4 regions of the Rothia sp. HC945 genome follow, and region 3 is predicted to be linked to each of the others. Evidence: riboswitches for the same ligand, from Rfam matches in the RefSeq annotation. Region 3 holds a riboswitch; each other region holds the start of a gene.

Evidence for each region. A riboswitch is a leader RNA that binds a small molecule or an ion and turns the genes downstream of it on or off. The one in region 3 is predicted to bind S-adenosylmethionine.
Region 1: another riboswitch for S-adenosylmethionine. It lies ahead of metE (5-methyltetrahydropteroyltriglutamate--homocysteine S-methyltransferase); the one in region 3 lies ahead of AB0Y14_RS10905 (cobalamin-independent methionine synthase II family protein).
Region 2: another riboswitch for S-adenosylmethionine. It lies ahead of AB0Y14_RS07750 (PLP-dependent transferase); the one in region 3 lies ahead of AB0Y14_RS10905 (cobalamin-independent methionine synthase II family protein).
Region 4: another riboswitch for S-adenosylmethionine. It lies ahead of AB0Y14_RS06230 (ABC transporter ATP-binding protein); the one in region 3 lies ahead of AB0Y14_RS10905 (cobalamin-independent methionine synthase II family protein).

The regions. Positions count from the first base shown of each region.
Region 1 is NZ_JBFCSN010000003.1:97,998-105,689, forward strand. It holds gene AB0Y14_RS10465 (TetR/AcrR family transcriptional regulator) at 1-564, shown strand, start outside; gene metE (5-methyltetrahydropteroyltriglutamate--homocysteine S-methyltransferase) at 634-3,984, opposite strand; SAM riboswitch class I at 4,104-4,209, opposite strand; gene AB0Y14_RS10475 (hypothetical protein) at 4,609-5,199, shown strand; gene AB0Y14_RS10480 (phosphate transport regulator) at 6,272-6,889, shown strand; gene AB0Y14_RS10485 (anion permease) at 6,893-7,692, shown strand, end outside.
Region 2 is NZ_JBFCSN010000001.1:1,747,542-1,755,233, forward strand. It holds gene AB0Y14_RS07740 (glutaminase) at 149-1,396, shown strand; gene AB0Y14_RS07745 (cystathionine gamma-synthase) at 1,421-2,671, opposite strand; gene AB0Y14_RS07750 (PLP-dependent transferase) at 2,668-4,068, opposite strand; SAM riboswitch class IV at 4,110-4,227, opposite strand; gene AB0Y14_RS07755 (dipeptide ABC transporter ATP-binding protein) at 4,325-6,082, opposite strand; gene AB0Y14_RS07760 (ABC transporter permease) at 6,079-6,972, opposite strand; gene AB0Y14_RS07765 (ABC transporter permease) at 6,969-7,692, opposite strand, start outside.
Region 3 is NZ_JBFCSN010000003.1:200,882-208,573, forward strand. It holds gene AB0Y14_RS10895 (nucleoside hydrolase) at 1-496, opposite strand, end outside; gene AB0Y14_RS10900 (amino acid permease) at 527-2,119, opposite strand; SAM riboswitch class I at 2,412-2,502, shown strand; gene AB0Y14_RS10905 (cobalamin-independent methionine synthase II family protein) at 2,509-3,702, shown strand; gene AB0Y14_RS10910 (PTS sugar transporter subunit IIA) at 3,907-4,389, shown strand; gene purU (formyltetrahydrofolate deformylase) at 4,875-5,747, opposite strand; gene AB0Y14_RS10920 (acetyl-CoA C-acetyltransferase) at 5,850-7,037, opposite strand; gene AB0Y14_RS10925 (magnesium and cobalt transport protein CorA) at 7,125-7,692, opposite strand, start outside.
Region 4 is NZ_JBFCSN010000001.1:1,402,812-1,410,503, forward strand. It holds gene AB0Y14_RS06215 (3-hydroxyacyl-CoA dehydrogenase family protein) at 1-389, opposite strand, end outside; gene AB0Y14_RS06220 (enoyl-CoA hydratase/isomerase family protein) at 446-1,219, opposite strand; gene AB0Y14_RS06225 (thiolase family protein) at 1,223-2,446, opposite strand; SAM riboswitch class I at 2,732-2,854, shown strand; gene AB0Y14_RS06230 (ABC transporter ATP-binding protein) at 2,863-3,687, shown strand; gene AB0Y14_RS06235 (aliphatic sulfonate ABC transporter substrate-binding protein) at 3,742-4,785, shown strand; gene AB0Y14_RS06240 (ABC transporter permease) at 4,789-5,574, shown strand; gene AB0Y14_RS06245 (AMP-binding protein) at 5,601-7,692, shown strand, end outside.

The sequences.
Region 1 (7,692 bases), 100 kb from region 3:
CGGCGTGAGCGCATCATCGCCGCAGCGCGCCGTTGCTTCCTGAACAAGGGCTTCTCCAACACCTCCATGGCTGACATCGTCGCGGAGTCCGGGATGTCCCCCGGGTCGATCTATTCCCACTTCGATGGCAAGGCATCCATCATGCGCGGCACCGCGGAGCACATTTTCGGCGCGACCCTCAAGGATCTGACCGATATGGAGACTGAAACGGGGGACCCACTGGCCCTCTCGGAGGTCGCCCGGTTGCTGATCGAAACCTTGTTCTCGATCGACTTCGGTCCGCTGCTCCTCCAGTTCGTCGCGGAATCTACCGTGAACTCTGAGGTCCACGAGGTCGCCCAGGAAAACATCCGCCGGGGCCGCACACTGCTTGCGGGAGTACTCGAACCCTGGTCGGAGATGAAGGTCAGTCAGGGTGCCGACCCGGACGACGTCGTCGCCGACCCCTCCCGACTGGCGAACGTCCTCATGCTCCTGTTCCACGGCCTTCTGATCCGCACCGCCGTGGACACGGATGCAGATCGGGATCAGCTCATTGAGGACGCGCTGAAATTGATCCCGTAGGACCGTTTCGGGCGGTAAGGCCCGGCCGGTCCGCATCGATGCGAACCGGCCGGGCCCGTGAAACAACCGTCAGACCGTCACGGCCGCGCGCAGACGCCGAGCGGACTCGACGAGTCGAGCCAGGGCCGCGGTGGTCTCCTCGTATCCGCGGGTCTTGAGACCGCAGTCGGGATTCGCCCAGAGACGGTCGCGAGGGATCGCTCGGGACGCCGCGGAGAGCAGGTCCTCGATTTCCCCGACCGTGGGCACACGAGGTGAGTGAATGTCCCACACCCCCGGTCCGATGCCTCGCTCGAATCCGATATCCGCGAGCGGGTCCAGCAACTCCATCCGCGAGCGCGCCGCCTCGACGCTCGTGACATCGGCATCCAATGCGTCGATGGCGGACAGCACCTCGCCGAACTCCGAATAGCACAGATGGGTGTGGATCTGGGTTTCGGCCCGAACCCCAGACGTCGCGATCCGGAAGGACCGGACCGACCAGTCAAGATAGTCCGGCCTGTCCCGTTCCCTGAGCGGGAGCAGCTCACGCAGGGCGGGTTCATCCACCTGGACGACGCCGATACCGGCTCTCTCGAGGTCCTCCACCTCGTCCCGGAGAGCGAGGGCGACCTGCTGGGCCGTGTCCGCGAGCGGTTGGTCCTCACGGACGAACGACCAGGCCAGGATCGTCACCGGGCCGGTCAGCATGCCCTTGACCGGCTTGGTGGTCAGCGATTGGGCGTAGCTGATCCACGGAACGGTGATGGCCTCTCCCCTGACGCCGGGTCCTTCGCGGCTGACGTCCCCCCACAGGATCGATGGCCGGGTGCACCTGGACCCGTAGGACTGGACCCAGCCGTACCGGGTCACGTCGAATCCGTCGAGGTTCTCCGCGAAGTACTGGACCATATCGTTGCGTTCCGGTTCGCCGTGGACCAGAACGTCCAGCCCGAGGTCCTCCTGGAGAGAAATGACCGACCGGATCTCCTGCTTGAGCCTTTCGACGTATTCCGCCTCGCCGAGGCGGCCTGCCCTGTAGTCTGCGCGCACCGACCTGATGTCTGCGGTCTGGGGGAAAGACCCGATCGTCGTCGTCGGGACATCGGGCAGGTTCGCTGCGATGCCGTCGGAGGCCTGCTTCCGTTGGCGCTCTACCGCGGTCTCCCGATGGCAGTCGGCCTCGGTCAGACCCGAGACCCTCTCGCGCACATCGGCATCGCGCGTGCCCCGGGCCTCGGCGCGGTGCCGAATGGCCTCATCGGACGCTTCGAGGTGATCGGCGATCGCCTCGGATCCTTCGGCCAGCCCCTTGGCCAGGATCACGGTCTCGCCGACCTTTTGGTCTGCGAACGCGAGCCACCGGAGCGGCTGATCGTTGAGCCGGTCCTCCCGGGAGGCGTCGTGCGGGACGTGGATGAGCGACGTCGACGTGCTCACCGACACTCTCGCCCCCGCCTCGTGCAGCTCCTCGAGCAGTGCGAGCGTTCTGCGCAAGTCGGTGCGCCAGATGTTCTGTCCGTTGACGACGCCGGCCACCAGAACCGGGGCATCCGCGGAAGTGAACAGCGCGAGCTGATCCGCGCTCGGTTCGCGGAGCCGTCCCCCGTCCGGGCCGGAGACCAGGTCCACGTGCACGGCATCGACCCCCGCGTCGACCAGCGGCTCCAGGAGATCCTCTGCGTCTCCGTAGGGGGTCGCGACGAGGATCGACGGGTCGTTGGGCGTCCGTGCGGCCGTCAGGTGCCGATACGCGTCACGGATGCGACCAGCCAGGTCGGACCGGTGATGCTCGGTCACGAGTGCGGGCTCCTCGATCTGAATCCACTGCGCTCCTTCGGCCGACAACTGGTCGATCAGCCGTCGATAGACCTCGACGAGATCATCGAGCCGGTCCAGAGGGTCGAAGCCTTCGGGGGCGGCGTCATCTGCCTTCGACAGCAGGAGGAAGGAGACCGGCCCCAGAAGCGCGGGTCGCAGTGGGGTATCGGAATCTCCGTTGCCGGCACGGAACTGCCCGATGAGTTCCCGCGGATCCGCGGCGAACGGGGTCTGTGGTCCGATCTCGGGAACCAGGTAGTGGTAATTGGTGTTGAACCACTTGGTCATTTCCAAAGGCCCCCGGGCCTCGTCGCCTCGGGCCAGAACGAAGGATGCGTCCCGGTCCAAACGTCCGTCCTCATCGGCGAGGTCTGCGAAACGCGTGGGCACTGCACCCGTCGCCAGGATGGCGTCGAGAACCTGATCGTAGAGGGCGAACGAGGCCGGTATCGACGAGTCCTGAGTGAGGCCGAGATCCGCGAGCCGACGCACATCCCGCGCACGCAGGGCGTCGACGGAATCGGTCAGCTCACGGGATCCGCTGCCGGAAGCCCAGTAGGATTCGAGGGCCTTCTTGAGCTCCCGGTCGCGCCCGATCCTGGGGTAACCCAAGATGCTCGCTCCAGGGAAAGGACGGCCACGGGTGGCCGACGGGCTCTCGTCGGTGATGGGGTTCGGGGCGTTGGTTTCGGTCACGGTGATCTCCTCACGTTGTTTTCTGTCGACGGACGGGTGTTTCAATGGCGTACCCCGACGCAGACCGAGTCGGTCCACGAGCTCGAGTGCTGCCGGGTGCTCGTTGAAGGTGTAGATGTGCAGGCCGGGCGCCCCGGCGTCGAGGGCCCGACGGGCGAATTCCTCGGCCGAGTCCACCCCCACGGCCAGGCGTTCGGCGAACGACCCGGCCGATTCGAGGCGGGAGGCGAGCTCCCGGTTGGGCTCGATGCCCGCCAGATCGCACACACGCAGGTACCTGCGCAGGCTGGTCACGGGCAGGATGCCGGGGATGAGCGGCAGGTCGACGTCGTTGGCGCGGGCCCGGCCGACCAGCCCGGCGTAGTCTTCCGGATCGGGGTAGACCTGGGTGATGGCGAAGTCCGCTCCTGCCCTCTGCTTCGCGAGCAGAACTTCGGTGTCGTGGTGGATGCTCGAGGATTCCGGGTGCCGAACCGGGTACGCCGCGACCCCGACCGCGAGGCGCCCCGCACACAATTTGGCCGATCCTCTGGCCTCGACGCGGCGGATGAGCTCGACGAGATGTCGGGCGAAGGGCAATTCGCCCTCGCGGAGCGAGTAGCCTTCGGGCCTGTCTCCGCGCAGGGCCAGGAGCCCCCGGACCCCGAGAGCGATGATCTCCTCGACCAGATCCTCGAGTTCGGCGGCGTTCTGCCCGGTCGAGAGGATATGGGCCAACGGCTTCAGATCGGTCTCGTCCACGAGGTGGCGCAGGAGGTCGATGCTCTGCCGTCTCCTGTCCCCTGCCAAGGCGGCCGTCACCGACACATAGTCGGGGCGCGTGGGCTCGAGTTCGGCGATGGTGGCCCTCAGGGCCTCCGCACTCAGGCTGCTGTGCGGCGGATAGAGCTCGAAGGACAGTGCTGGTCCGTCTTCACGTTTCACGCCGGGTCTCCTTTCGGTACACCCGACGGAGGCGGCGTCAGTCGATACGCGGGCCCCACGACCGAAAGCACGGGATCGGCCGGGGAATGCGCCCGGCGTCGTCGAAGGACTACCGATACACTCCATCGGACCTGGCGGGAGCACCGTGCCTCGGAACCGTTGGGGTGCACGAGGCGGTTGCTGCGGCGTCGTCGAGCCAGGTCTCTCGGCCGCTCTGGATAGATACGCAAGTATTCAAACCCGGTCTCCTGAGCGGCCGCAAGGATGAGGTGTCTTTGACGCCACGTGTCGCGTCATTGAGCACAACGACGGGCCGAAGAAATACCGGTGTCATATAAGGACGACCCACGTTTTTATGACTCAGGCACGTAAGGTTCCACGTTTTTCTCGCGCGGGAGCGACACTCCGTGAGGCTTCCGATGTCGGCGAATCGCCGTACGTCGTCGGGAACGAAACCAATTCGCGACCGAATCGTGACCATTTGTTGATTTATTTCCCGGGCTGGGCGTGAAAATCATAAATAGGCGATTTCGCATATGCGCGTTCCGGCCTGGATTCATTGTGGGTCGGTACTCCCTCATGTTTTGATGGGAAGGTCAGTTCAATCACCATTGAGAGGAAAGCATGACCGAGAATCACGAGTCCCCGGCCGGGAACCAGCCTCCTCAGTACGGGAGCAACCCCAGCGGCGGACAGCCCCAGTACCCGGGCGGACAGCCCCAGTACCAAGGCGGCGACGCAGGAAACGGTCATGGTCCTCTCCAGAACCAGGGCGGAGATCTGGCCGCACCCAAGGCCGTGAACACCGCCGCCCGGCTGATCTACATTTCAGCGGCCATCAGCCTGATCAGTTTGATCATCTCCCCGTTCGTCCTCATGGGCACCGACGAGTACAAGTCCCTGCAGGACCAGGGGCAGGGCGGCTACGCCTGGGGCATCCTCGCCGTTGGGGCCGTCTTCTCGCTGATCCTCATCGTCCTCCAGGTGCTCTCCGCCAGGGCGGCAACCCGAGGCAAGAATTGGGGCAGGATCGTCCTGCTCATTCTCGCAATCCTGAGCCTGCTCGGCCTGGGCGGTGCCTTCCAGGACGCCCCGGGAATCATTGGGGCCATCGGAACCATTCTCCTGATCATCGGCACGATCATGTTGTGGGTCGGGGAGAGCGGACGCTGGTTCAAGGAACTCAAGCAGCGCCGGAACCCCATGAATCGTTGATCCTCGGAGTGCTTTGACAGCCTCGGCAAACGAGGACCACACTGGATACAAGGCACTGGGCCGCAGGTTGCCCCGGGCTCCATTATTTAGCCGCTACGAGCGGCCTTCCGCCGAGAGGCGCACCCGGTCCAGTGCCCCATACTTCGAAAAGAACCCCCGCTTCGGCGGGGGTTCTTTTCTGTCCGGGTTCCGCCGTTGGTCGACTCTCCTCCAGGGGGGGGTCCCTCGGGGGCCAGGTCGCACACGTCGTGCGGCATGTGTCTGTCCTGCGGCCCCGGATCACGGCGCGAATGAGCTCCTCCTGCGTGGGCGTGCCCGCCCTCTCACGCGCGCCCACCCTTGTGCCTGGCCGCGCTTCTGCCCGGCCGGGCCCGCGGCGCGACGACCCCCGGCGTGCCCCCCCCCCTGCGATGACGGCCCCATTCCGGCGTGACGGCACAATCTTGTGTGAAAGCACCCGATGCCCCTCCTGCTGCGTGGCGGTTACCCAATGGAGAGGCGGTTTCCTTCGTTAGGTGGTGTCTAAACCGCCACCTAACGGAGGAAACCGCCACCGAATCGGGAAACCGCCACCCAACAGAGGATCGAATGCCACGGATTCCGGCCTCTTTTCGCCGGTAACCGGCACCGAATCGGGCAATCACCTCCTAATGAGGCAGGCCTGCTCCCTGAAAACCGTCCGTTTGTGCAGGCAACCACCTCTCTCTTGGGGAACCGACTCCCAACGTGGCCTCAACGCGACAACCCCGGACAGTTCCTGCCGGAAACCGCCGCCGAATCGGGGAACCGCCGCCCAAGAGGGAACCCGCGAGAGTCTTCCGGGGTGCGAACGTCCGCAAGCTCCCAAACGCCGGGCTATCGTCCCAAGCCCCGGGCTAGTGACCCGAGCCCCAGCCCAACACCCCGGGCCCCACCCCAGCGCCCCGCGCGACCCACGCCATCGACCCGCACGCCCCGTGCGCCCGGAGCACCCGCCCGGCCCCGTTCGTCATGAAAGCCCCAAGTCGAGCTTGTTAACCAAGTGCGGTTATCTTGGGAATGATCACCACACCACCATCTTGGAAGGCAGAGCGTGGCACTTCGCTTATTCCCCCAGGAGAACAAGGCCCTCGAGCTGCTCTCGGACATGGCGCAACTGGTTGTCGACTCGACCTCCTCGGCATCCCGCATGATGGGGTCTCCGGTCTCCGACCATGACCAGGGCTTCGAACAGGCCCTGGAAATCGAGGGACGCTCGACGGACGCGTTCTTTGCCCTGATGACCACGGTGCGCAGCGCCTTCGTTCTGCCTCTTCCTCGCGCCGACCTGTACCGGCTCGGTCAACGTCTCAATCAGGCCACGGAATCCCTCACCTCGGCTTCGCACATCATCAAGATCCACAGCCTGGACCGCTTTTCGAATCGGGCCTCCGATCTCCTGGACCTCCTCCAGCGCCAGGCCTCCCTGACCGCCGAAGCGATGCGTCACCTGTCCGACCTCGAAGGCCTGGACGAGTACTGGGTCGAGGTGCTGCGCATGTCGAAGCAGTCGATTCGGACCACGAATCTGTACCAGGCGGACATGATGGACCGCCTCAAACCGGCCGCCTACATCAAGGAAGCCCAGTTCACGGCCCAGTTGCAGGCGGCGTCACTCAGTGTGCGGGAGGTGGCCACCGACGTCGGCCGCATCCTCGTCCAGGAGTCCTGAGGCGTGGAGTACTTCCTTTTCGTCCTGTGCGGTCTCTTCCTTCTGGGGTACACCGCCATCGGGTGCTTCCACGATGCTTCGAATGCCGTGGCGGTCCCGGTATCGGCCCGCGCCCTGACGCCCAAAGTGGCGCTCATCGTCTGCGCTGCCTTTAACGTGGTGGGGCTGGTCGTGGGATCGGTGACCCTGTCGCTCACCTCTGACCAGTGGCTCACGATTCCTCACGACGACGTCGGGCTCGCGGTGCTGACCGCGGCTCTGCTGACCGTGATCTTGTGGGAAATCTTCACCTGGTGGCGGCGTTCGCCGTCCTCCTCGACCAATGCCCTGATCGGTGGCATCTTCGGGGGACTCTGGGCAACGAACCAGGTCGGTCTCGGAAACCACCTGCATCTCGGTCTGACCATGGTCGGCGACGTCATCCTGCCCCTGGTCCTGGCCCCGCTCGTGGCCTTCGGCGTGGCCTGGGCCGTGGTGATTCCTCTGGTGCGCTTCCTCCAGCACACGAGTCCCCAACAAATCCATCGTCGGTCACGGTATGTGCTGTCGCTGAGCACATCCCTCATCTCGCTGGGCCACGGCATCTACTTCGGGCACCGCAGCCTGGTGATCGGAACCCTGATGTGGTTGTCGATCGGCCGAGACATCAGCACACCCCAGACGACCCTGCTGTGTGCACTCCTGGCCCTCATGATGGCCGCCGGAACCCTGCTCGGCAGCTGGCGCATCGGACACACGTTCACGGATCGCCTGGTCGCCCTGGATCCTTTCCGCGGGGCAGTGGCCCAGGCCGTGACGAGCGT
Region 2 (7,692 bases), on a different contig from region 3:
GCCTACACACTGGTTATGAGGGTCGACGCACAGTTCGCAGTTCAGGACGAACTGTGCGCACGCCGTCGTACCCGCTGCCCGCTCGATGAAATAGGCTCGAGACAGGCACTCATCCGCCGTTGAACCACGCCGATGCCGAAAGGAACCATTGAAGTCACCCGTAAGGAAGTACCTGCACCAGCTCTTCAATGACACGACCGCCATGGACGGCGGCAACCTCGCCGATTACATTCCCGAGCTCGCCAAGGCGGACCCGGAGGTTTTCTCGATCGCCCTGACCACCATCGACGGTCGCACCTATTCGGTGGGCGACGACGAGCGCGAGTTCACGATCCAATCGATTTCGAAGCCGTTCGCCTACGCCTCTGCCCTCACCGACAGGGGCCTGGAGGCGATCAGCGCGAAAGTCGGCGTCGAGCCCACGGGTGAGGCTTTCAACGAGCTCTCCCTCGAGAAGGGCACGAACCGACCGAAGAACCCCATGATCAACGCGGGGGCCATCACCATCCACAGCATGCTGGCGGAACCCGATTCCTCCCTGGAGGACAGGGCCAACCACACCGTGGAGTTCTTCTCTCGCCTCGCGGGTCGAAAACTCGAAATGGACGAGTCCGTGTTCCGCTCGGAGCTCGAGACGGCGGACCGGAATTTTGCTCTGGCCCACATGCTGAGGAACCTCGGTGTCTTCGAGGAACACGCACACCAGGTCGTCGCCGGGTACGTCGCCCAGTGCGCCATCAAGGTCAACGTCCGTGATCTCGCCGTCATGGGCGCAACCCTGGCCAACCGGGGTATGCACCCCTTCACGGGTGAACGCGTGGCGAGCCGGGACGTGGCCCGCCAAGTGCTCGCGGTGATGGTCTCGGCCGGGATGTACGACGCCTCGGGGACCTGGTTCTCCGACGTCGGAATCCCCGCGAAGTCGGGTGTGTCGGGCGGAATCCTCGGGGTCCTGCCCGGTCAGGTCGGTATCGGCGTGTTCTCCCCCCGCTTGGATCCGAAGGGCAACAGCGTCCGGGGAGTCAACGTGTTCAACAAGCTCTCCCAGGACATGGGCCTCCACCTGCTCAACGCCGGTATTTTCGGGTCCAACACCATCCGCTCGGTCAGCGAGGGCGACGACGAGACCGTGATGCGGCTCCAGGGAGTCATCCAGTTCTCCGGTGCCGAGGCGATCCTGCACCGCATGGCATCCCTCGAATGCGACCCGGGAACCATGGTCTTCGACCTCACCAAGGTGACCCGTTTGGACGCCATGGCCCGCCGCATGTTCCTGGAGGGCCTCCGCCGGCTCACCGCCGACGGTCACCGTGTGGAACTCATCGACCCGGATGAGGTCCTTCCCGACCCGGATCTGGGCGGCAAGAGGTACCCGATCCAACGTGAAACCCCTTAGAGACTGCTGGTCGAGACTCCGGGGTCAGCGCACTCCGGCCAGGGCTCGATCGAGGTCGGCCTGCAAATCCTCGACGTCCTCGATGCCCACTGAGAGGCGCACGACGTCGCTCGGCGGGGCCTCGGGGGTGCCCTTGGTCGACCCGTGGGTCATGGTCGCGGGGTGGGATATCAGCGACTCGACTCCCCCGAGACTCACGGAGAGCCCGAACACCTCGGTGGACTCGGCAAACGCCCTGGCCGCGGCTTCGCCGCCGCGTACACGCAGGGACACGATCCCGCCGAATCCGGACATCTGTCTCGCGGCGACGTCGTGCCCCGGATGCTCCGGAAGACCCGGGTACCAGACCTGTTCAACGTCGTTTCGGTCCCCGAGCCATTCGGCAATGGTCTGAGCATTTTCGCAGTGCTGCCGGATGCGGACGCCGAGGGTCTTGAGGCCGCGCGAGGTGAGGAAGGCATCCTGCGGACCCGCGACGGCGCCGCAGGCAAATTGTTGGAATTGCAACAACTCGGCCAGCGACTGCTCCTCCCACACCGCGTCACCGACGACCAGGGCACCGCCCAACACATCGGAATGCCCACCGATGTACTTGGTGGTCGAGTGGACCACGACGTCGGCGCCCCACGTCAAAGGATTCTGGAGCGCGGGCGAGGCGAACGTGTTGTCCACGACCAGCAGAGCTCCGGCGGCATGAGCGGCCTCAGCCCATTCGCGGAGGTCGACGATGCTCAGCAAGGGGTTGGTCGGGGTCTCGACCCAAAGAACGGTCGCGGACGGATCCGCCAGCAGGCGGTCGCGCTCGTCGGTTCTGGCCGGGGGCACGAACGCGGTCTCGACTCCCCACCTGGAATACAACTGGCTGAGGAGGCGATGGGTCCCGCCATAGGTCTCCGCCGCCGCCACCACGGTGTTTCCGGGACGGAGCACCGAACGCAGAAGGGCGTCCTCCGCGGCGATCCCCGACGCGAAGGCAAAGGCGTGGCTCCCGTTCTCGACCTGCGCGAGTTGCGTCTCCAGGGCGGTGCGCGTCGGGTTTCCGCCGCGCGAGTACTCGTATCCGCTCTTGAGCGTCTCGACCCCGTCCTGCGTGAACGTCGAGGTCTGGTAGATGGGCGGGATCACGGCCCCCGTCAGCGGGTCCGGTTCCTGACCTGCATGGACAGCAGTCGTTCTGAATCCGGGCCGAACCACGGACGGCTCCGTCCTCGCGGAGGTCCCGTCCTGCGCAGGCCGGCGTGACCCGAGATCGTTGATGTCTTGCGTCGCGGTCATGCTCGTACGGTCTCCTTCTCGCGTGCGGTGGGTGCCTGGTTCGGGCCGGTTCCGGTGACCCTGTCGAGCGACGTCGAGAGGTCCTGCCACAGGTCCTCGACGTCTTCGCGCCCGAGAGCCAACCGAACGGTCCGCTCGGTGATCTCTCCTGCCTCCCTGAGTTCGGGCGTGAGCCGACAGTGGGTCGTCCACGCGGGGTGGGTCGCCATCGAGCGTCCGTCGCCGAGGTTGGCGGCGAGCTTGAACAGTTCCAACGAGTCGAAGAATCGCTCGACGTCGTCCGTTGTCCCGTCGATCTCGAAGGAGAGGACCGCCCCGGTACCGCGCGGGAAGTCGCGATCGGCGATCGCGGCGTCGCTCGAGCCGGGGAGGCTCGGGTGCCGCACGCTCCGCACGCGGGGATGGGCGGCCAAGCGCCGGGCGATCCCTTCCGCGACCCGGCAGTGACGGTCTACCCGGACGTCCAGGGTCTCGATGCCTTCCAGTGCCTGCTGTGCATTCCACGGCGCCAGGCTCGGGCCGAGATCGTTGAGCAGCTGCGCCCTGACGAGGTGAAGGAAGGCCCCATGCTCGCCGTGCCCCGCGACCAACGACTGATTGCCGAATCGGCGGCGCGGCGCGGTGAACTGCGGCCATCGGGCCGCATCACTGCTCGGCGAGAACCGTCCGGTGTCCACAACGATTCCGGCCAGCGCGCTGCCGTTGCCGGTCAGGTACTTCGTGACCGAGTGAACGACGACGTCGGCCCCGAGTCTTCCCGGTTGCAGGAGGTGCGGCGTCGCAAGGGTGTTGTCCACCACGAGCGCGGCTCCGGCGGCGTGTGCGACGGCTGCGAGCTCAGGAATGTCCGGGAGATCGGCGTGCGGGTTTCCGATGGATTCCACGAGGAAGGCCCGGGTCCGTTCCGTCACGGCTCGTTCCCACTCGTTCGGGCGATGAGGGTCGACCCACGTCACGGCGATGCCCGCCTCGGCGAGCGTGTCGTTGAGGAGGTCGGCGGTGCCGCCGTAGATGCGGTTCGAAGCGACCACGTGTCCCGCGGGAATCTCGGGGTGCGGCTCGCCGTCCTGGCTCTGCCCCGAGCGCCCGGCCAAGGCAAGAAGGGTCAGGGTCAGCGCGGCCTGTCCGGAGGACGTCGCGACGGCACCGACGCCGCCCTCGAGCTCGGCCAGGCGACGTTCCAGAAGTCCCACGGTGGGGCTTCCGGTCCTCGAGTACGTGAATCCGGGTTCCCGCTGGCCGAAGCATTCCCTGGCATCGCGCAGAGTATCGAATTCGTAGGAGGCGGTCAGGTAAAGCGGCGGTCGAACCGGGCGGGCCGACGGCTGGTCGGCCGTTCCACCGTGGATCTGCACCGTGCCGAGCCCGGGTGCCTGCGGGTATTCGTCTGCTGACATCGTGATCCCCCTCGAAGGCGGGGCGCCGAGTCCTTCTCGTGACGCCGTGCTTGCCGGGGAGCGGTGTGCTCCCGGCCGGATCTTCATCTGGGGCACCCCATCACAGCGGAAAGGGTTGCCGACCGGTCAGCCAGAGCTTCAAGACCGGTGCTCGTGATCCTGATAGTGAACTTACAACCTAGTCAGCGGCCTCGGAAGGACATGACCTCCGATTCCGCCGCCACGTCACACACGGTTCACCCGAAGCCCGAAGACGTCATATGACGTTCGCGGGGTCGCCATCGTGACGGGTTCCGGGGACCGCGTCGATGAGTGTCCGAGTCAGTCGCTCCCGCGGGGCGTCGAAGACTTCCCCCGCCGGTCCGGACTCGATCACGCGCCCCTCGGCCATGACCAGGACGTCGTCGGAGATCTGGCGGATGACGGCCAGGTCGTGACTGATGAACACGTACGAGAGCCCCAGTCGCTCCTGGAGGTCGGCCAGGAGATCAAGGATCTGGGCCTGGACCGAAACATCAAGCGCCGAGACCGGTTCGTCCAGCACGATGAGCTCGGGATCGACCGCGAGCGCCCGAGCGATCGAGACGCGTTGCCTTTGGCCCCCGGAGAGCTCCGCGGGTCGGCGACCGGCCAGGTCACGAGGGAGAGCCACGAGGTCCAGGAGCTCGGTGACGCGTTCCGCACGCTCCGCGCGGGATCCGATGCGGAAGCCGCGCAATGGTTCCCCGATCGATGCGGCCACGGTGTATTTCGGGTCGAGGGAACCCGTCGGATCCTGATGGACGAAGCGCGCCCGAGTGGCCAGTTCTCTCCCCTGTCGCCTGTTCCGTGCCAGGGTTTTCCCGAAGACCTCCAAGACCCCCTGGTCGTAGGATTCCAGGCCGAGGAGAATGCGTGCCGTCGTCGATTTTCCGGACCCCGATTCGCCCACGATCCCCAGCGTGCGCCCGGGGGCCAGCTCGAGGTCGACGTCGGTCACTGCCTGGACCCGGTGCGGTCCCGCACCGAAAGCCTTGTTGAGCCCCTTGGCTCGCACCACGGGCGTGGTTCCCTCCGGAACGGCGCCGGTTTTCCGGTCCGGTACCGCGTGCACCGCCGGCGACGCCGACATCAGTCTCCGAGTGTATTCGTGCTGGGGGTCGGCGAAGACGCGTTCAGCGCGCCCTTCTTCCACCACACGACCTTTCTCCATGACCAGGATACGGTCCGCGCGATCGCGGGCCACACCGAGGTCGTGCGTGATCAGCAACAGGCCTGCTCCTGCACGGGCGACCCGATCCTCCAGGAGGTCCAGGATGCTCTTCTGGGCCGAGACGTCGAGCGCGGAGGTCGGCTCGTCGGCGATCACGAGACGGGGTTCACGCGCGAGAGCGAGGGCGATGAGGACCCGCTGGCGCTGGCCCCCGGAGAGTTCGTGCGGGTACCGCGACCCGTGGAGTTCGGGGTCGAGTCCGACGTCGGCGAGCGCCGTCGTGATCCGTGCGGCGGCCTGGCGACGCGCGATTCCCGCGGCCCGCAGCGTCTCGGACAGCTGGGAAGAAATCGTGCGCACCGGGTTGAGACCCGTCCCGGTGTCCTGGGGAACGTATCCCAGCAGGTCGCCGCGGACGTGCTTCCACGCCTTCTCGGAGGCGCCGCGCATGTCCTGTCCCATCAGCCGTTGTTCGGCCGTTCGTGCGTGCGCGGAACCCGGGAGCAACCCGGCGGCCACGGCGGCGGTGGTCGATTTGCCCGATCCGGATTCCCCGACGACGGCCAGGGTCTGCCCGACCGGTACGGTCAGCGATACGCCCTCGACCGCGGGAGACGCGGTGGGTGCGTAGCGCACGGTCAGTTCGCGCAGGGTGAGGGCGGCGATCTGGTTGTCGGGCCCGTGATCCACGTGAGCGCGGCCCGACCCTTCGGTATCCGCCTCGTGATGGTTCGCGTCCATGGGTCCGGACGCCGCGGGTTGTGTTTCCGCGGCGCGCTGCTGTGCTCGGGATCGTGCCAGGGTTGGGGTCCAGGGAGTCATGATGGTCTCCTCTCCGTTTGGAGGGCGTGGGCAATGCGATTGACGGATACGACGACGCCCGCGATCACCAGCCCGGGGATCACGGTCATCCACCACGAACTGGCGAGGTAGTCCCGGCCCTCGGAGATCAGGAGGCCCCATTCGGGGTCGGGCGGCTGGGTCCCGAATCCGAGAAAGCTCAGGGCCGAGATCGCGAGAACCGCCGCACCGAACTCGATGGCGGCGAGAGCGCCGACGGGTCCGATCGCGTGGGGCAGGACGTGGCGGAAGAGGATCTCAGGTGTCCTGATGCCTGACATGGTCGCGGCCTCGATGAACAGCGAATTCCTCCAGCGCAGCACTTCGCCCCGCATGAGCCTCGCGAAGGAAGGCACGGAGGCCACAGCGACGGCGACCGCGATGTTCACCGGCCCCGAACCCAGGGACGCGACCACGGCCAGGGAAAGAAGCAGGGAGGGGACGGACTGGATGACGTCCACGACTCGCATGAGAACGGTGTCCACCACCCGGCCCGCGGTCCCGGAGACCAGTCCCAGGAAGGTACCGGTCACGAAGGACATGAGGACGGCGATGGCGGTGGTTCCCAGTGAGGCGCCGGCGCCCTGGACGACACGGGAGAAAATGTCTCGACCCAGGTGGTCGGTCCCGAACCAGTGGTTGGTGTTCGGCGGCGACAACCGGATGTCGGGGTCACCCAGCAGCGGGTTCTCCGTGACGAACAGGGAGGGAAGGACGGCCCAGGCCAGAACCACCAGGACCACGAGAGAGGGCACGATCAGGCCGAAGGGAAACCGAAGCATCGTCGTCGTGTTCCTGCGGGCGTGGCCCTGGGCGTCCAACGGTTCTTTCTCGGGGTCCTCACGGCGCGTGCTGAATTCGGTAGCAGTCATGGGCGCGACTCCTGGACGGGACGGGTTCTGGGATCGAGGATCGGGTAGAGCAGATCGACCACGAGGTTGACCACCACGAACACGAGAGCGGACAACATCACGACGCCGAGGACCACGGGCATGTCCTGCCCCGTGACCGATGTTTCGGCGAGCCGACCGATCCCGTTGCGGGTAAAGACCGTCTCGACGATGACCGCGCCACCCAGAACGTTGCCGAGGACCACGCCGGCGATCGACAGGAGCGAGACCCCGGCCGGGGGAAGCGCGTGCGAGAGGAGGAGACGCATTCGACTCAGGCCGGCGGCACGGTACGTCGTGACGAATTGCCGCGTCCACTCCTGGGTGAGGGACCGCAACAGCACCTGGGCGATCATCGCGCCGAGAGGCAGCGAGAGCGTCAGGGCGGGGAGGATGACTCCGGCGAAACCGCGCGCCCCGATCGCCGGGATGAGGCCCAGTCGGAAGGAGAACAATTGCAGGAGGAGCAGGCCGACCCAGAAGGTCGGTAAGGAGACCCCTACGCTCGGGAGACCCGAGAGCAGATTGCGCAACCACGGGTTCCGCACGCCGACGGCGGCGAGTGCCACCAGGATTCCCCCGGGGACGGCGATGAGCAGCGCCCATGCCGCCAACTCGATCGTTACGGGCAAGGCCTGGCCGATGGCCGCCGTCACCGGCTGCCCGGTGGAATACGACGTTCCGAGGTTTCCTCGCACGGCG
Region 3 (7,692 bases):
TGTTCCATTCGGCCAGAGGCGTCGTGTTGCCGGGATGGAAGAATGCGCCGCCCATGATCGTGACCGAGTGCAGCAACTCCGGGAGCCTCGGCTCCATGCGCAGGGCCAGAGCAAAGTTCGTGAGCGGTGCCGTGCAGATCGCGTCGAGTTGGTCCGGATTCTCGCGGGCCAGCTCGACCCACACCTCTGGCGCGAAACCTTCCGTGATCTCCACATCGGAATCCACTCGGGCGTACCCGATGCCCTGGGGGCCGTGGGTCTCCGGGGTCGTGACCAGTTCCTTGCCGAGCGGACGGGATGCCCCAAGGAAAACCGGCACGTCGTCGCGCCCGCACAGGCTCAGCAGCCCCAGATTGTTCCTGGCGACGTCATCGGCGGGAACGTTTCCAGGAGTGCACGAGACGGCCTCGAAGACGATCTCGGGCTGGGCCGCCAAGTACACGAGCGCGAGCGCATCGTCGATACCGGTGTCGTTGTCCAGAAGAATGCGGGGCATGGCCCCAGCATAGGGGCTTACCCCTCCGGATCAGCCCTTGTCGGAGCCGTCTTCGGGATCCTGGCTCTCGTCCTCCGCATGGATGATCGTTGTGCTGCCGTGACCGCGGCGACCCTCACGATGGGTGCGTCGGGCCGCGGGCCGGTCCGCAACCACGGGATACAGACCCGTGACGCCCTCACGCTCCGCTGCCAGTTCCCTGACCCGGCGTCGCACCACGAACCAGCCGACGATCAGGGCAGGAATGATGATGACCATGGTCGACAAGGTGTACGTGCCCACCGGATAGTCGAAGCCGATCAGCACGATCACACCCGCCAAGAAGACCAGAGTGATCCAGTTCGTCACCGGAGCCCCGGGCGCCCTGTACGCAGGCCGCCGGTACCTACCCTGCTTGGTCAAGGAAACGAACTTCATGTGGGCCATGGTGATCGCGACCCAGCCGGCGATGATGCCGAGAGAAGCAATGTTGAGCACGATCTCGAAGGCGGACTCGGGGACGAAGTAATTCAGCACGACGCCGAGGAGAGCGACCCCTGCGGTCAGCAGGATCCCGCCGTACGGAACACCGGATTTGGTGAGCCGCTGGGCGAATCGCGGGGCAGAACCCGCCATGGACATGGAGTGAAGTATGCGCCCCGTGGAATACAGGCCGGCATTCAGGGAAGAGAGGGCCGCGGTGATGACCACGAGTTCCATGATCGGACCGGCCGCCCCGACGTTGATCGAGGAGAAGAACGTGACGAACGGAGACTCGTCCTCACTGAAGGCCGTGTAAGGCAGCAGGAGAGTGAGCAGGAAGATCGCGCCGACGTAGAAGATCGCGATGCGCAGGATGACCGTGTTGATCGCCTTGGGAATCACCTTGGCGGCGTCACGGGTCTCACCGGAGGTGGTGCCGACCAACTCGATCGAGGCATAGGCGAAGACCACGCCCTGCATGATGATCAGCGCCGGCATCAGACCGTTCGGGAACAGACCACCGTTTTCAGCAATCAGACCGATGCCGCGAGGGGATCCCGTCGGGGTTCCGAAGATGACGAAAGCGATCGCGAGCACCAGGAAGACCACCAGCGCGGCGACCTTGATGAGAGCGAACCAGAACTCCATCTCCCCGAAGACCTTCACGGAGATGAGATTCAGGGCCACGACCAGAACGATGACCAACAGCGCCACGAGCCACTGGGGTATGGCATCGACGAAGGCACTGTACTGACCGAACCAGTGCACGTAGATCGCGATGGCCGTGGAGTCCACGATGGCCGTTGTCGCCCAGTTGAGCCAGTACATCCACCCCGAGACGAACGCCGCTTTCTCACCGTAGAACTCGCGGGTGTAGGAGACGAACGAACCGGAGGACGGACGGTGGACCACCAGTTCGCCCAACTGTCGGAGAATCAGATAGGCGATGAACCCGCACAGCGCATAGTCGAGAAACAAGGAGGGGCCGGCGGAAGCCAGTCGGCCACCCGCTCCCAGGAACAACCCGGTACCGATCGCCCCACCGATGGCGATCATCTGGAGCTGGCGCGGGCCGAGGCCCTGCTTCAGCCCGGCCTGTTCCTGCTCATACGCCATTTCTTCGGGATATTTTGCGGTGTGCCTCTGACTCGTATCGGTCATGGATTCCTCTGCATATCTTGACGCCGCCGGCCGACTGTTCGCCTGTGCGATGGGCAAGCCAGAGGAAGATGCGGCGTCTCTAGTTCTCTCGACAACCATGGTCGGACCACCCCAGTGTGGCCCTGGCTACGTGTATTGGTGATGCGCGTCCAAAAGACGCCATCGATACGATAACCCCGATAGTCACAATCGCGTAACAGGGCTTGGTCGAGAAATACCGTGTCACACGCCGCGACGAGCCGGAACCCGCTGGATTCCCGAGGACGAACCGAGAAAACTGGGCCGGGCACACGGACCATCCCGAGCGGCCGAGAGACTTGGCTCGACGACGCCGCAGCAACCCGCACTCCCGAAGCAGGTGCTACCGCCAAGACCGATGGAGGAAAGACATGCTGAACAGCGCCGACCGCATCCGCACGACCCACGTGGGCTCGCTCCCGCGAACCGACGAACTGATTCGGGCCAACGCCCGCCGCGCACGCGGTGAGATCTCCGAGTCGGATTTCCAGGCAGTCCTGACCGAGTCGGTCGACGACGTCGTGGAAAAGCAGGTCGAGTGGGGCATCGACGTCGTCAACGACGGCGAGTACGGTCACGCGATGGCGAGCGACGTCGACTACGGCGCGTGGTGGCACTATTCCTTCGCCAGAACCGGTGGCCTCGAAACCGTGGACAACACGTCCTTCCAAGAGATCCTCAAGACGCCGGGCAACGGTCGGTACAACAGCTTCGCGGTGCGCCGGGACTGGAACCGGTTCGCCGATTTCTACGAATCCATCAACCTGGGCAATGACCCGGACGGCGAATTTCCGATCGCGACGGGTCCGCTCACTTACCAGGGGCAGGACGCGGTTGCCACGGACATCAACAATCTGCGCGCAGCCGTGGAGAAGAATGCGGCGTCGGAGGCGTTCATCGCGTCCCTCTCACCGGGGTCTGCATCGCGTATTGGCAATCACCACTACGCGACCGACGAAGAGTTCATTTATGCCTGGGCAGATGTGCTCCATGAAGAATACAAAGCCATTACGGACGCCGGATTCATCGTGCAATTGGACGACCCCTCCATCGCGGAGGCCTGGGACCAGCTGACGCCCGAGCCGACCATCGAGGAGTACCTGCGGTTCAACCAGCTCGCGATCGAGGCCGCGAACTATGCCTTGCGCGGCATTCCCGAGGAGCAGGTCCGCTTCCACCTCTGCTGGGGATCGTGGCACGGCCCCCACACCACGGACATCGAGATCAAACACCTCATCGACTCGCTCTTCACGATCAACGCCGGAGCGTACGTCTTCGAGGCGGCGAACGTCCGCCACGCGCACGAGTGGAAGGACTGGGAGGGAGTGGACCTTCCCGACGGCAAGCTGGTGATCCCCGGCGTCGTCTCCCACTCGACCAACGTGGTCGAGCACCCAGAGCTCGTGGCCCAGCGGATCGAACAGTACGCTTCCGTCCTGGGCAAGGAGAACGTGATCGCCGGGACTGACTGCGGTCTGGGCGGTCGGCTCCACCCTCAGGTCGCTGAGGCCAAGCTCAAGTCCTTGACCGAGGGCGCGAGGATCGCCACCGAACGCTTGTACTGACGCCGCGGGTCGGGTCGGGGTGCGGGGCGCCAGGCGTGCGCGGGGCCCGGGCTCGGTTCGCGGGTACGGGCGCGGGCGCGGGGCGCGGACGCACCCCGAGGTCACGAATTGGCAAAAAGTGCATGCCCTCACGACCGGATGCGTCTAGGGTGGATTCCAAACTGTCGTCCCTGACGATTTCCGAATCCCCCAAGGAGTCATCTCATGGCCGCTGACCAGACACAAGATTCGAACCTTCTCGCCCCGCTCGCCGGGGAAGTCATCCGCATCGACCACGTTCCCGACCCGGTCTTCGCCCAGAAGATGATGGGCGAGGGTTTCGGAATCCAGGAGCCCTCATCGGGCGAGATCGTCGCTCCCGTATCGGGCGAGGTCACGGTGACGACCAGCAGCAAGCATGCCCTCGGCATCAGGACCGATGACGGCCTGGAGGTCCTGCTTCACCTGGGCATCGACACCGTCGAGCTCAAGGGCGAGCCCTTCGACCTCGAATCCGCCAAACACGATCGCGTCACCGCGGGCCAGCGGCTTGGGTCGATGGACATCGAGGCCGTCCGCGGCGCGGGCAAGGACCCCACAACGATCGTGGTCGTCACCAACTCGGCCGACCGGCTTGACGCCCTGGCCGTCCAGGGCGGCCGATGCGAGGCCGGCGACGTCGCCGCCGCCGCGACGCTGCGAGACTGAGACGGCGAGCAGGCTGCGTCGGCGGGGAGACTGAGACGGGGCCTGGCTGACACGGCGTCGGGACCGAATCGGCGTCCGGGCTGACCCGGCGTCGAGGTGTCAGTTTTGCGCACGCCCGTTGCCCGAGGTGGCAGCTATGTGCGGAATTCACCCCAAAATCTGCACAGGGTTGCCACTTCACGCCGGGCCAAGCGCAAAAGCTGCACCGGATTGCCGCCTCGCTAGGATTGGCGACGGCATCAGGCTCTATGAGCCCGTTGCGTGGCGCTGTTAGGTGGCCGTTGCCCGATTGAGAGTGGTTTCCCAGCGACATCGCGGCCCTGCGCACCCGCTGCGCGGCTCTGTTGGGTGGCGGTTGCCCGATAGATTGGCGTTTTCCGTTGTTAGGTGGGGGTTCAACCGCCTCCTAACAGCGGTTACCGCCACCGAGTCGGGTAACCGCCACGCAACGCGGATCGTCACGGGGCCCGTCCACCACCACGCCGTCAGAAAACGATCGCGTGGTTCCCGTGCCAGAAGACCCTGTCCTCCGCGTGGGCCTGGACCGCGCGTGACAGGGTTGCCCTCTCCACGTAGGCTCCGTGTTTTTGCAGGTCGGCCGGGGAAAAGGTGTGGTCTACCCGGGTGACGTCCTGCTCGATGATCGGGCCGGCATCAAGTTCGGGGGTGACGTAGTGCGCCGTCGCTCCGATGAGTTTCACGCCGCGCTCCCACGCCATCCGGTACGGCCCGGCCCCCACGAAGGCCGGAAGGAACGAGTGGTGGATGTTGATAATCGGCACGTCGATCCGACGCAAAAAGCTTTCGGAAAGTATCTGCATGTAGCGAGCCAGGACCATGAAATCGGCCTTTCCCTCGACCAGCTCCATGATCCGCGCCTCTGCCTCCGACTTGTCCGCGCCCTGCGAGGGAACGTGGTGGAACGGGACACCGAAGTACTCCACTTCGTCGCGCAGATCCGGGTGGTTGGAAATGACCATCGGTATCTCCACGGGCAACTCGCCCCGTTGCTGGCGCCACAACAGGTCGAGCAGGCAGTGGTCGGACTTCGGAGCAAGGACGATCATGCGCTTCGGCGTCGAACGGTCGATCAACCGCCAGTCGAGCCCCACGGACAGCAAGGTGTCCTGCAGGTCCGCCTCGATGTCGGGGATCGACGCAGTGAAGTTCTCCTTGTGGAAGACGGTGCGCTGGTAGAAGATCGGCTCTTCGTCGATGCTCGTGAACTGGTCGCTCTGCAGAATATTGCCCCCGTTCCGAGCGATCGCGCCGGCGACCGCACTCACGATCCCGGGGCGGTCAGGGCCCTTGACGACGAGGCATCCCTGGTCGGCAAAGCGTTCGATGCGAGGGGTCATGGATTCTCCGTCATTCTTCGGGTCGGGAACGTTCAGGGGGGGCTGACGCGCAAGCGCCCGGGCCAGCACGCTGTACTGGCCCGGGCACCTGGGTTCGGGTTTTCAGCGGAACAGCAGCAGGGCCTCGCCCTGGCCGCCACCGCCGCACAGGGACACGGCCGCCTTGCCGCTGCCCCGGCGCTTGAGTTCGTAGGCCCCGTGCAAGGCCAAACGCGCGCCGGACGCGCCGATCGGATGGCCCAGCGCGATGGCCCCTCCGTGGATGTTGATTTTTTCCTGGTCGATGCCGAGATCACGGCCTGACTGGAGCGACACCGCCGCAAAAGCCTCGTTGATTTCCCACAGGTCGAGGTTCTCGGGCGTCCATCCCTCCTTGTCCAGGGCCGCCTTCGTGGCCTGCGAGGGTTGGGAATGCAACGCGGTGTCCGGGCCTGCCGTCTGGCCGGCCGCGCCGACCTCCGCGAGCCATTCGAGACCGTGGTCCTCCGCGTACCGCTTGGAGGCAAGCACCAGGGCCGCCGCGCCGTCGGACAAGGGCGAAGAGTTCCCTGCCGTAATCGTCCCGTCCTGCGCGAAGGCGGGCCGCAATCCCCCGAGGGTCTCGGCGGTCGAGTCCGCGCGGATCCCCTGGTCCGTATCCACCACCACGGGGTCGCCCTTTCGCTGAGGAATGCTCAACGGCGCGATTTCCTCGGTCAGCAGACCGGACGACGTCGCCGCCCCGGCCCGCTGGTGCGAAGCCGCCGCTATCTGGTCCTGTTCCTCACGGCCGATACCTCGCGCTACGTTGTCCTCTTCCGCCATCGCGCCCATGGACCGCCCGTCCTGGGCGTCGGTGAGCCCGTCCCGCGCGACCGCATCCACCAGGCGGAGATCACCGTATGAGGTGCCGGCGCGGATCCCCGGGGCGATATGCGGAGCCGTGGACATGGACTCCTGCCCTCCGGCGACGACCACGTCGGCTTCTCCCAGCCGGATGAGACGGGCCGCTTCGGTGACTGCCGCAAGCCCGGAGAGGCAGACCTTGTTGAGGGTCATCGCCGGCACATTGCGGGAGATTCCCGCACCCAATGCGGAGGACTTCGCCGGGTTCTGTCCGCACCCCGCCTGGACGACGTGCCCCATGAAAACCTGGTCGACGGCCTCGGTGGCCACTCCCGACCGTTCGAGAGCCGCCGCGATCGCGTGGGAGCCCAGATCGACGGCAGTGAGGGATGCCAGCTGGCCCATGATCTTGCCCTGAGGGGTGCGGGCACCACCCACGATGACGACGTCGTTGAGCTCGGGCATCGAAAATCTCCTTCGGTCGGAGGGGTGCGGTTCTCCCCCACATGGTACGCCAGCGGAGAGTTCGGGGCCCCACCGGGTCGTCCCCCGTTACATCCAGTTCTTCTTCTTGAAGAGCGCGTAGAGAATCCCGCTGATGACCACCATGAGGCCGAGGGCGAATGGATACCCGAAAACCCACCCCAGTTCGGGCATCTCCTCGAAGTTCATCCCGTAGATGCCCGCAATGATCGTGGGGACCACGAGGATGGCCGCCCAGCTCGAGAGCCTCTTCATGGCGTCGTTCTGCCGCTGGCCAACCAGGGTCGAATCGACCGTCAGCGCGTTCTGCAGGGCCGAACGGAGGCTGTCCAGGTGCTCGATGGCTCGCAGCACGTGGTCCCGCACGTCGCGGAAATGCGGGTGCAGCTGTTGCGGGGTCCCGTACTTGTCCGCCCCGCGCATCAACAGGTCCAGAAGGTAGCTCAACGGCCTGGTGACCCTCTGGAATTTGACCACCTCGTTGAACAGTTCGTAGATGCGTTGCGAGGTGTTGCCCCCGGCGAAGAGGTTCTCCTCGATCTCGTCCAGGTCCTCTTCCAGATCCATGAGGACGGGCTCATACCCATCCACGACGCCGTCGAGCAGGAAGTACAACAGGGTCTGAGGGTTGTGCGGC
Region 4 (7,692 bases), on a different contig from region 3:
GGGTTGAAGAAGTGCAGGCCGCAAAAATGATCGGGTCGTTCGAGCTCCTCTGCCAAACCGTCCACGGACATCGACGACGTGTTGGTCGCCAGCCACGCATCCTGGCCCATGTTCGACTCGGCGCGGCGCAGGGATTCGACCTTGAGGTCCCAGACCTCCGGAACGGCCTCGACCACCAGGTCGCGGTCGGCAAATGCGGCGGCTTCCGTGGCCACCTCCAGATTGGTACTCCACTCCTGGACCGCGCCCTCGATCTTTCCGCGGTCGATGGACGCGCCGAGATCCTTCTCGATGCGGTCGCGGGCGGCCTGTGCGGCGGCATCGTCAACCTCGACGACGACCACATGGGCCCCCGAGATCAAGAACGCGTGGGCAATGCCGGAGCCCATGCGGCCCCCGCCCAACACACCGACACGTTCGGGGACGTTCTGGCTATTCAGAGCGTTCACTGTGTGCGCTCCTTTCTGCGGTCCAGGAAGGACTGCATGCGATCGAATTTGGCGGGGGACTCGAACAGAACCGCCTGAGCGAGCTCGTCCACGTACGGGTGGGCCTCGCGGGGCGCGTGGAACACGCCCTTGGCGATGCGAACCGCAAGGGGATCCTGCTTGGCGATGCGATCCGCGAGCCGATGAGCGGCGTCGAGAAGGTCTTCGGGCTCGTGAATTTCGGTGATGAGGCCGGCGTCGAGGGCTTCATCGGCGTCCAGCATACGACCCGCAAACAACAGTTCCTTGGCCAGAGGCTCTCCTGCCAGCTCTTTGAGGCGCCACATAGCGCCGGCTGCTGCCACGATCCCGAGTCCGGTTTCGGGCTGCCCGACCTTGGTTTGGGGTGTTCCGATGCGGAAGTCCGCCGCCCACGCGAGTTCGGCGCCGCCGCCGAGGGCGTATCCGTCCAGCGCCGCGACAACGGGCATGGGGAGGCTTCCGAGCCGGTCGAACAGCCGGGAATTGATCCCTCGCAGCGCATCATCACGACGCCGTTCGCGCAGCTGGGCGATGTCGGCGCCGGACGCGAAAACCCCCTTGCCGTTGACCTCCGTCCCGGACAGGATCAGGATCTTGGGTTCGGCCTCGAGGTGGGCGCACACCCTGTGCAACTCCTCGATCATGGTCGCGTCGATCGCGTTGCGGACTTCAGGTCGATTGAGGCGGACGTGAAGCCTGTCCTCGCGACTCTCGATCTCGATTGCGGTGAAGTCTCCGGTCAATTCCATGGTTTAAGCCCTTTCGAGAAGCAGCGCCGCACCCTGGCCGACGCCGATGCACATGGTCGCGAGGCCCTTGGACGCGCCTTCGCGTTCCATGCGGCCCAACAGGGTGATCGTGATACGGGACCCGGAGGATCCGAGGGGGTGACCCAGGGCGATGGCCCCGCCGTCCCGGTTCACGATGTCGGGGTTCAGCCCGAGGCGGCGGATCGAGGCGAGGGACTGCGTCGCGAAGGCTTCGTTGAGCTCCACCGCCCCCAGATCCTCAATGCCCCACCCCGAACGTTCGAGCACTTTCCGACTCGCCGGCACGGGACCGATGCCCATGATCTCCGGCGGGACACCGGCGGATGCACCGTCCACCACGCGTGCGCGCGCCGTGAGGCCGTATTTCTCGACTGCCTTCTCGCTGGCCACGATGATGGCCGACGCGCCGTCGTTGAGCGCGGACGAGTTGCCTGCGGTGACCACGGATCCCCCACCGACCACGGGCCTGAGCTTGCCCAGGGCCTCGGCGGTCGTGCCAGGGCGGGGGCCTTCGTCCGTATCGACCACGGTGATATCGCCCTTCCTGCCGGCAACCTCGACCGGGACGATTTCGTCCGCGAACCTCCCGGCCTCGATGGCCGCCGTGGCGTTCTCCTGCGAGCGCACCGCGAATTCGTCGGCTTCTTCGCGAGTGATTCCGTCGGTGCGGGCCACCTCTTCCGCGGTCTCGGGCATCGAATAGGTGGCCTTGCCGTCGCGGGACAAGGGGCCATCCACGAACTTGGGGTTCACGAAACGCCACCCGATCGAGGTGTCGAACACCTCCCCGGGTTTGGCGAAGGGACGGGTGGGCTTTTCCATGACCCAGGGTGCGCGAGACATCGATTCCACGCCGCCGGCGACGACGATGTCCGCGGCCCCTGATGTGATCATCTGCGAAGCCGTCGTGATGGCCGACATTCCGGAGGCGCACAGGCGGTTGACGGTCATCCCCGGCACAGTGTCCGGGTACCCCGCAAGCAGCCAGGCCAGGCGTGCGACGTTGCGGTTCTCCTCGCCCGCTCCGTTCGCATTTCCCAGGATGACCTCGTCGACGTCGGCGGGGTCGATGTTTGCTTCCTCCACGACGCTCTTGATGCAGAGTGCCGCGAGGTCGTCGGGCCGGACCGAGGACAGTGCACCCCCATACCGCCCGACCGGGGTGCGGGCTCCGCCGACGAGGAAGGCTGCTGGCATTTCGGGCATGGAAGCTCCTGTTCAGGCGTTCGGTTTCAGCTGTTCGGCCCGTGGGGAATTACCGACCGTTCGTTCACTAATATGGCACCTGGTGTGATGTGCGTCAATTCAGACTCGGTGCGGCGTGAACGAGCGACGAGGCGAGACCCCCTCGGAGGAGCCGCGAACTGCCCAGCCTCCACGCGGGCCGGCCAACCGCCCGGATGACGCACTTTGACGCACGCCGTTTCATCTCCCGAAACAGTCCGGGCCGAGTTGGAGCGGCCCCGGAGGACGCGCTTAATCTGGAGGGGAAAACCATCCAGAGCGACCGAGAGACCTGGCTCGACGACGTCGCAGCAACCTTCTCCCCGCAATGGCCGCATGTCCCACAGGGCCTAGGGAGAATACGGTGCTAACGCCAGGGTTCGATGGAGTGATTGATTGTGAGTTCGGCCCGCGCCTCGGAGGCCACCCGTGCCTTGGAGGCCGACGCCGCGTCGGTCCGATTCCACGATGTCGGGAAGTCTTTCCGCACCTCGTCCCGTAGCGGGGCGCGCACTCAGGTCCTTCGGGACGTGAGCTTTACGGTGCAACCGGGTGAGATCGTCGCCGTCGTCGGGCCCTCCGGGTGCGGTAAGTCCACTCTCCTGCGCGCGACGGCGGGCCTCGACACCGCGACCGAAGGCTCGGTCACGATCGACGGCAGCCCGGTTCGGGACGTCGATCCTCGGTGCGCCGTCGGATTCCAGGAACCCCGCCTGTTGCCCTGGCGTTCGATCACGGACAATGTCGCCCTCGGTCTGCCGAGAAAAACCCCCGCTTCCCGCGGCCGGAAACGGGTTGCCGAACTGATCGAGCTCGTTGGCCTGACCCCGCACGCGAGCCACCGCCCGGGCGAGGTCTCCGGTGGCATGGCCCAGCGCGCGGCCCTGGCCAGGGCACTGGCCCGGAATCCGCGGGTGCTCCTGCTCGACGAGCCCTTCGGCGCGCTCGATGCCCTGACCCGGCTCAAGATGCAGGACCTGCTTCTCGATCTCCATCGGCAGGACCCCACCACGGTTCTGCTCGTGACGCACGACGTCGACGAGGCACTGTACCTCTCCGATCATGTGATCGTCCTGGGGCGCCCGACCCCAGGAGAGCCCGCGGGGATCGTGGAGAGCATCGAGGTCGGCCTCCCCCGACCCCGTTCTCGCGAGGACTCGGATCTGACCCGAATGCGCGGACACCTCCTGGGGCTGCTCGGCGTCGACACCACGGCGCACTAGCCCCCACGACGTCGAACCCGTGAACTCCCCATGCCCAGCAAGGACCCGATCCCGATGACCACCGTTTCCCGTCGCGATGCCTTCAAGGGCGTCGGTCTCGGCGCTATCGCCCTGACTTTGTCCGGATGCATGTCCGGCGAAGGTGCCGGCCGTGGCGTCATCAACGCGGATGCTTCCGGAAGCATCACCCTGGACTACGCGACGTACAACCCGTTGTCGTTGATCATTCGCAAAAAGAAGTGGCTCGAGACCGCCGCCGAAGGGCTCGGGCAGTCCGTCTCATGGTTGAAATCTGCCGGATCCAATAAGGCCAACCAGAGTCTGATCGGCGCCGCGATAGACGTCGGCTCGACGGCGGGCTCGGCCGCCCTTCTGGCACGTGCCAACGGCGCGCCGATCACAACGATCGGCCTCTTTTCCCAGCCGGAGTGGTCAGCCCTGGTCAGGACGCCGGACTCTCCCCTTCGCGCGGTCGAGGACCTCGCCGGTCGCAGTATCGCGGCGACCCTCGGCACGGACCCCTACTTCCTCCTGATCCAGGCCCTCGATGAGGCCGGGCTGTCCGCCGATGATGTGACCATCGTGAATCTCCAGCACGCCGACGGTCGATCCGCGTTGGACACGCACCAGGTCGACGCCTGGGCCGGGCTGGACCCCATCATGGCGACGGCCCAGGAGGAAGGCGGCGACCAGTTGTTCTACCGGAATCTCGACTTCAACACCTGGGGATTCCTCAATGCCCGTGAGGAATTCCTCGACCAGAACCCGGAAGGAGCCCAACTCGTCATCGACGTGTACTCCTTCGCGCGCGAATGGGCCATCGCCCACCGGGAGGAAGCCATCGCGGTCTTCGCCGAGGAGGCAGCCATATCGGACGACGTCGCCCGCACGGTCTGGGATCGCACCCACCTGGATATCGACCCGGTACCGGGCGACGACCAACTCCGGGTGCTGCGCAAGATCGCGCCGATCCTGGTCAATTCGGGAGATGTGTCCGAGCGAAAGGATGCGGACGACGCCGTCGAGAACATCATCGAGAAGAAGTACGCCCGAGCCGCCGATGCATCCGCGGCCGCCCGGCGAATCAAGGGGAAATAGAGCGTGACAAGCCTTCCGAAAAACCGTTGGACCACGGCCGGCCTGGGGATCGTCCTTCCCCTGCTCGTCCTCGTCGCGTGGCACCTCCTCTCGACAACCGGCGTCTTCACGCCGATTCAGCTGCCGAGCCCGTCGAAGGTCGCGAACGCGGGCGTCGAACTGATGCGTCGGCACGAACTCTGGCAGCACGTCGGGATCTCGACCCAGCGCGTGATCCTGGGCTTCGTGATCGGCAGCGCACTCGGGCTCGCGGTCGGCGCCCTGATCGGTCTCTCTCGATGGACCCGCATCCTAGCCGGGCCAACCATCGGCGCGGTCCGTGCGGTGCCTTCCCTGGCCTGGGTCCCGCTCATGCTCCTGTGGGTCGGCGTCGGTGAGAATTCCAAGGTGATCCTGGTGGCGATCGGCGCGTTCTTCCCCGTCTACACCACGGTCGCGGGGGCCCTGAAGCACGTGGACCACCACTTGATCGAAGCGGCACGGTCCTTCGGCATCCACGGGATCAGGCTCTTCACCACGGTCCAGTTGCCGGCCGTGATGCCGTCCGTGGTTTCGGGTCTCCGGCTCGCCCTTGCCCAGGCCTGGCTCTTCCTGGTGGCCGCGGAACTCGTGGGGGCCTCGATGGGCCTCGGGTTCCTCCTGACCGACTCCCAGAGCAACGGCCGCACCGACCGGCTCATCCTGGCGATCATTCTGCTGGCAATACTGGGCAAGATCACCGATGCCCTGATAGGAATCTTTGAACGATGGACTCAGCGCCGGTGGGGTACCGCCCCGACCGCGTCGTAGAGCATCCGCAACGGATAGGAACGATCATGACTCTTCCGAAGAACTTTGTGTTCTCCGACCCGCATTCCCCGACCCCGAACCCGGCGGAGGAATCCGACGACGCCCGGGTTGCCTTCTGGGAGAAGCAGGCCGCCCGCCTCGACTGGGCCGAGCCGTGGCACACCGCGCACCGATTCGAGAGGCCGCGCATCGTCGGCACGGACGACGACGGCCTTCCCGAATTCAGCGTCCCCGAGATCGCCTGGTTCGGCGGCGGAAAATTGAACGCGGCCTACAACTGCGTGGACCGTCACGTCGAGGCCGGCCGTGGCCAGCACGTGGCCCTCTATTTCGAGGGCGAACCCGGCGACCGCGAGGTATACACCTACGCTCGCCTCAAGGACGAGGTCTCACGGGCTGCCAACGCCCTGCTGTCCCTGGGCGTCGGGAAGGGCGACCGGGTGGTGATCTACCTGCCTGTGATCCCGGAGACCGTGATCATCACCCTCGCCTGTGCCCGCATCGGCGCCGTGCACTCCCTCGTGTTCGGTGGTTTCTCCGCCGAGGCGCTCAGGTTCCGCGTCGAGGACACCGGGGCCAAGGTCCTGGTCACCACGGACGGACAGAATCGGCGCGGACACGTGGTTCCGGTCAAGCAGAACGCCGACGAGGCGTGTGCCGGCGAGAATTCGATCGAGCACGTGGTCGTCGTGCGCAGGACCTCCCGGCCCGGGCGCAAGACCCCGGCTGGGGTTCCCCTGTCCCCCTCCGACAAGGGCTTCCGTTCCAAGGACGAACAGGCCGTGCCGTGGACGCCAGGTCGCGACGTCTGGTGGCACGATCTGCTCGAGGCATCCTCCACGGTCCACGAGCCGGAATTCTTCGACGCCGAAACCCCACTGTTCATCATCTACACCTCCGGAACCACCGGACGGCCCAAGGGTCTGGTGCACACGACGGGCGGGTACCTGACCCAGACTGCGTACACCCATGCACTGCTGTTCGACCTGCTGCCCGAAACGCTGGACGAACAGGGCGAGGTGCGCCCGGACGAGTTGTCCGCCGAGAACGACATGTCCAAGGTGGATTCGACCGTCCACTGGTGCACGGCCGACCTGGCCTGGGTCACGGCCCACACCTACGAGATCTACGGCCCGTTGCTCAACGGCGTCTCCGAGGTCATCTACGAGGGAACTCCCAACACCCCACACTTCGGGCGCCACTTCGAGATCATCGAACGCTACGGGGTCACCAACTACTACACGGCACCGACGCTGATTCGCTCTCTCATGGGCGCCTTCCCGAACGGTTTGCCCGCGAGCTACAACCTGGCCTCGGTCCGCCTGCTCGGATCTGTCGGCGAATCCATCAACCCTGAGGCGTGGCGGTGGCTGCGGGAAAACGTCGGCAACGGAGAGGTTCCGTTCATCGATACGTGGTGGCAGTCCGAGACCGGTTCGACCGTGTGCTCACCACGGCCCCACGACCCCCAGTTCGCCCCCGTCGGGACCTTTCCGGACAATGCACCGCACACGCGGACCAAGCCGGGGTGCGCCACGCGCGCCGTCCCCGGCGTTTCGACCCGCGTCGTGGACGAGAACGGCGACGACGTGCCGGCCTCGACCCAGGGATTCATCGTGGTGGACGGGATCGGCCCCTCGATGGCGCGCACCGTATGGGGAGACCCCCAGCGGTACCTGGACTCGTACTGGAAGCACTACGGCGAGCGCGGCTGGTTCCTGGCCGGGGACGGGGCCAAGGTCGATGAGGAAGGCGACACCTACATCCTGGGGCGGATCGACGACGTCATCAACATCTCGGGGCACCGGCTCTCGACGATCGAAATCGAATCGGCACTGGTGACTCACCCGACGGTCGTCGAGGCCGGGGTCTGCCCCGTAGAGGACGAGCTCACCGGCCACGCGGCCATCGCCTTCGTGACGATCACGAACCCTGAGAACGTGGACGAGGCCGGGCTGTGCGACACGCTCCGCGCCCACGTGACACGAGAGATCGGGCCGATTGCCAAGCCGAAGGACGTCGTCGTGGTTCGTGACATTCCCAAGACGAGGTCAGGGAAAATCACTCGCCGTCTGCTGGGAGAGCTGTACCAGGGACGGGACCTGGGAGACCGCTCCT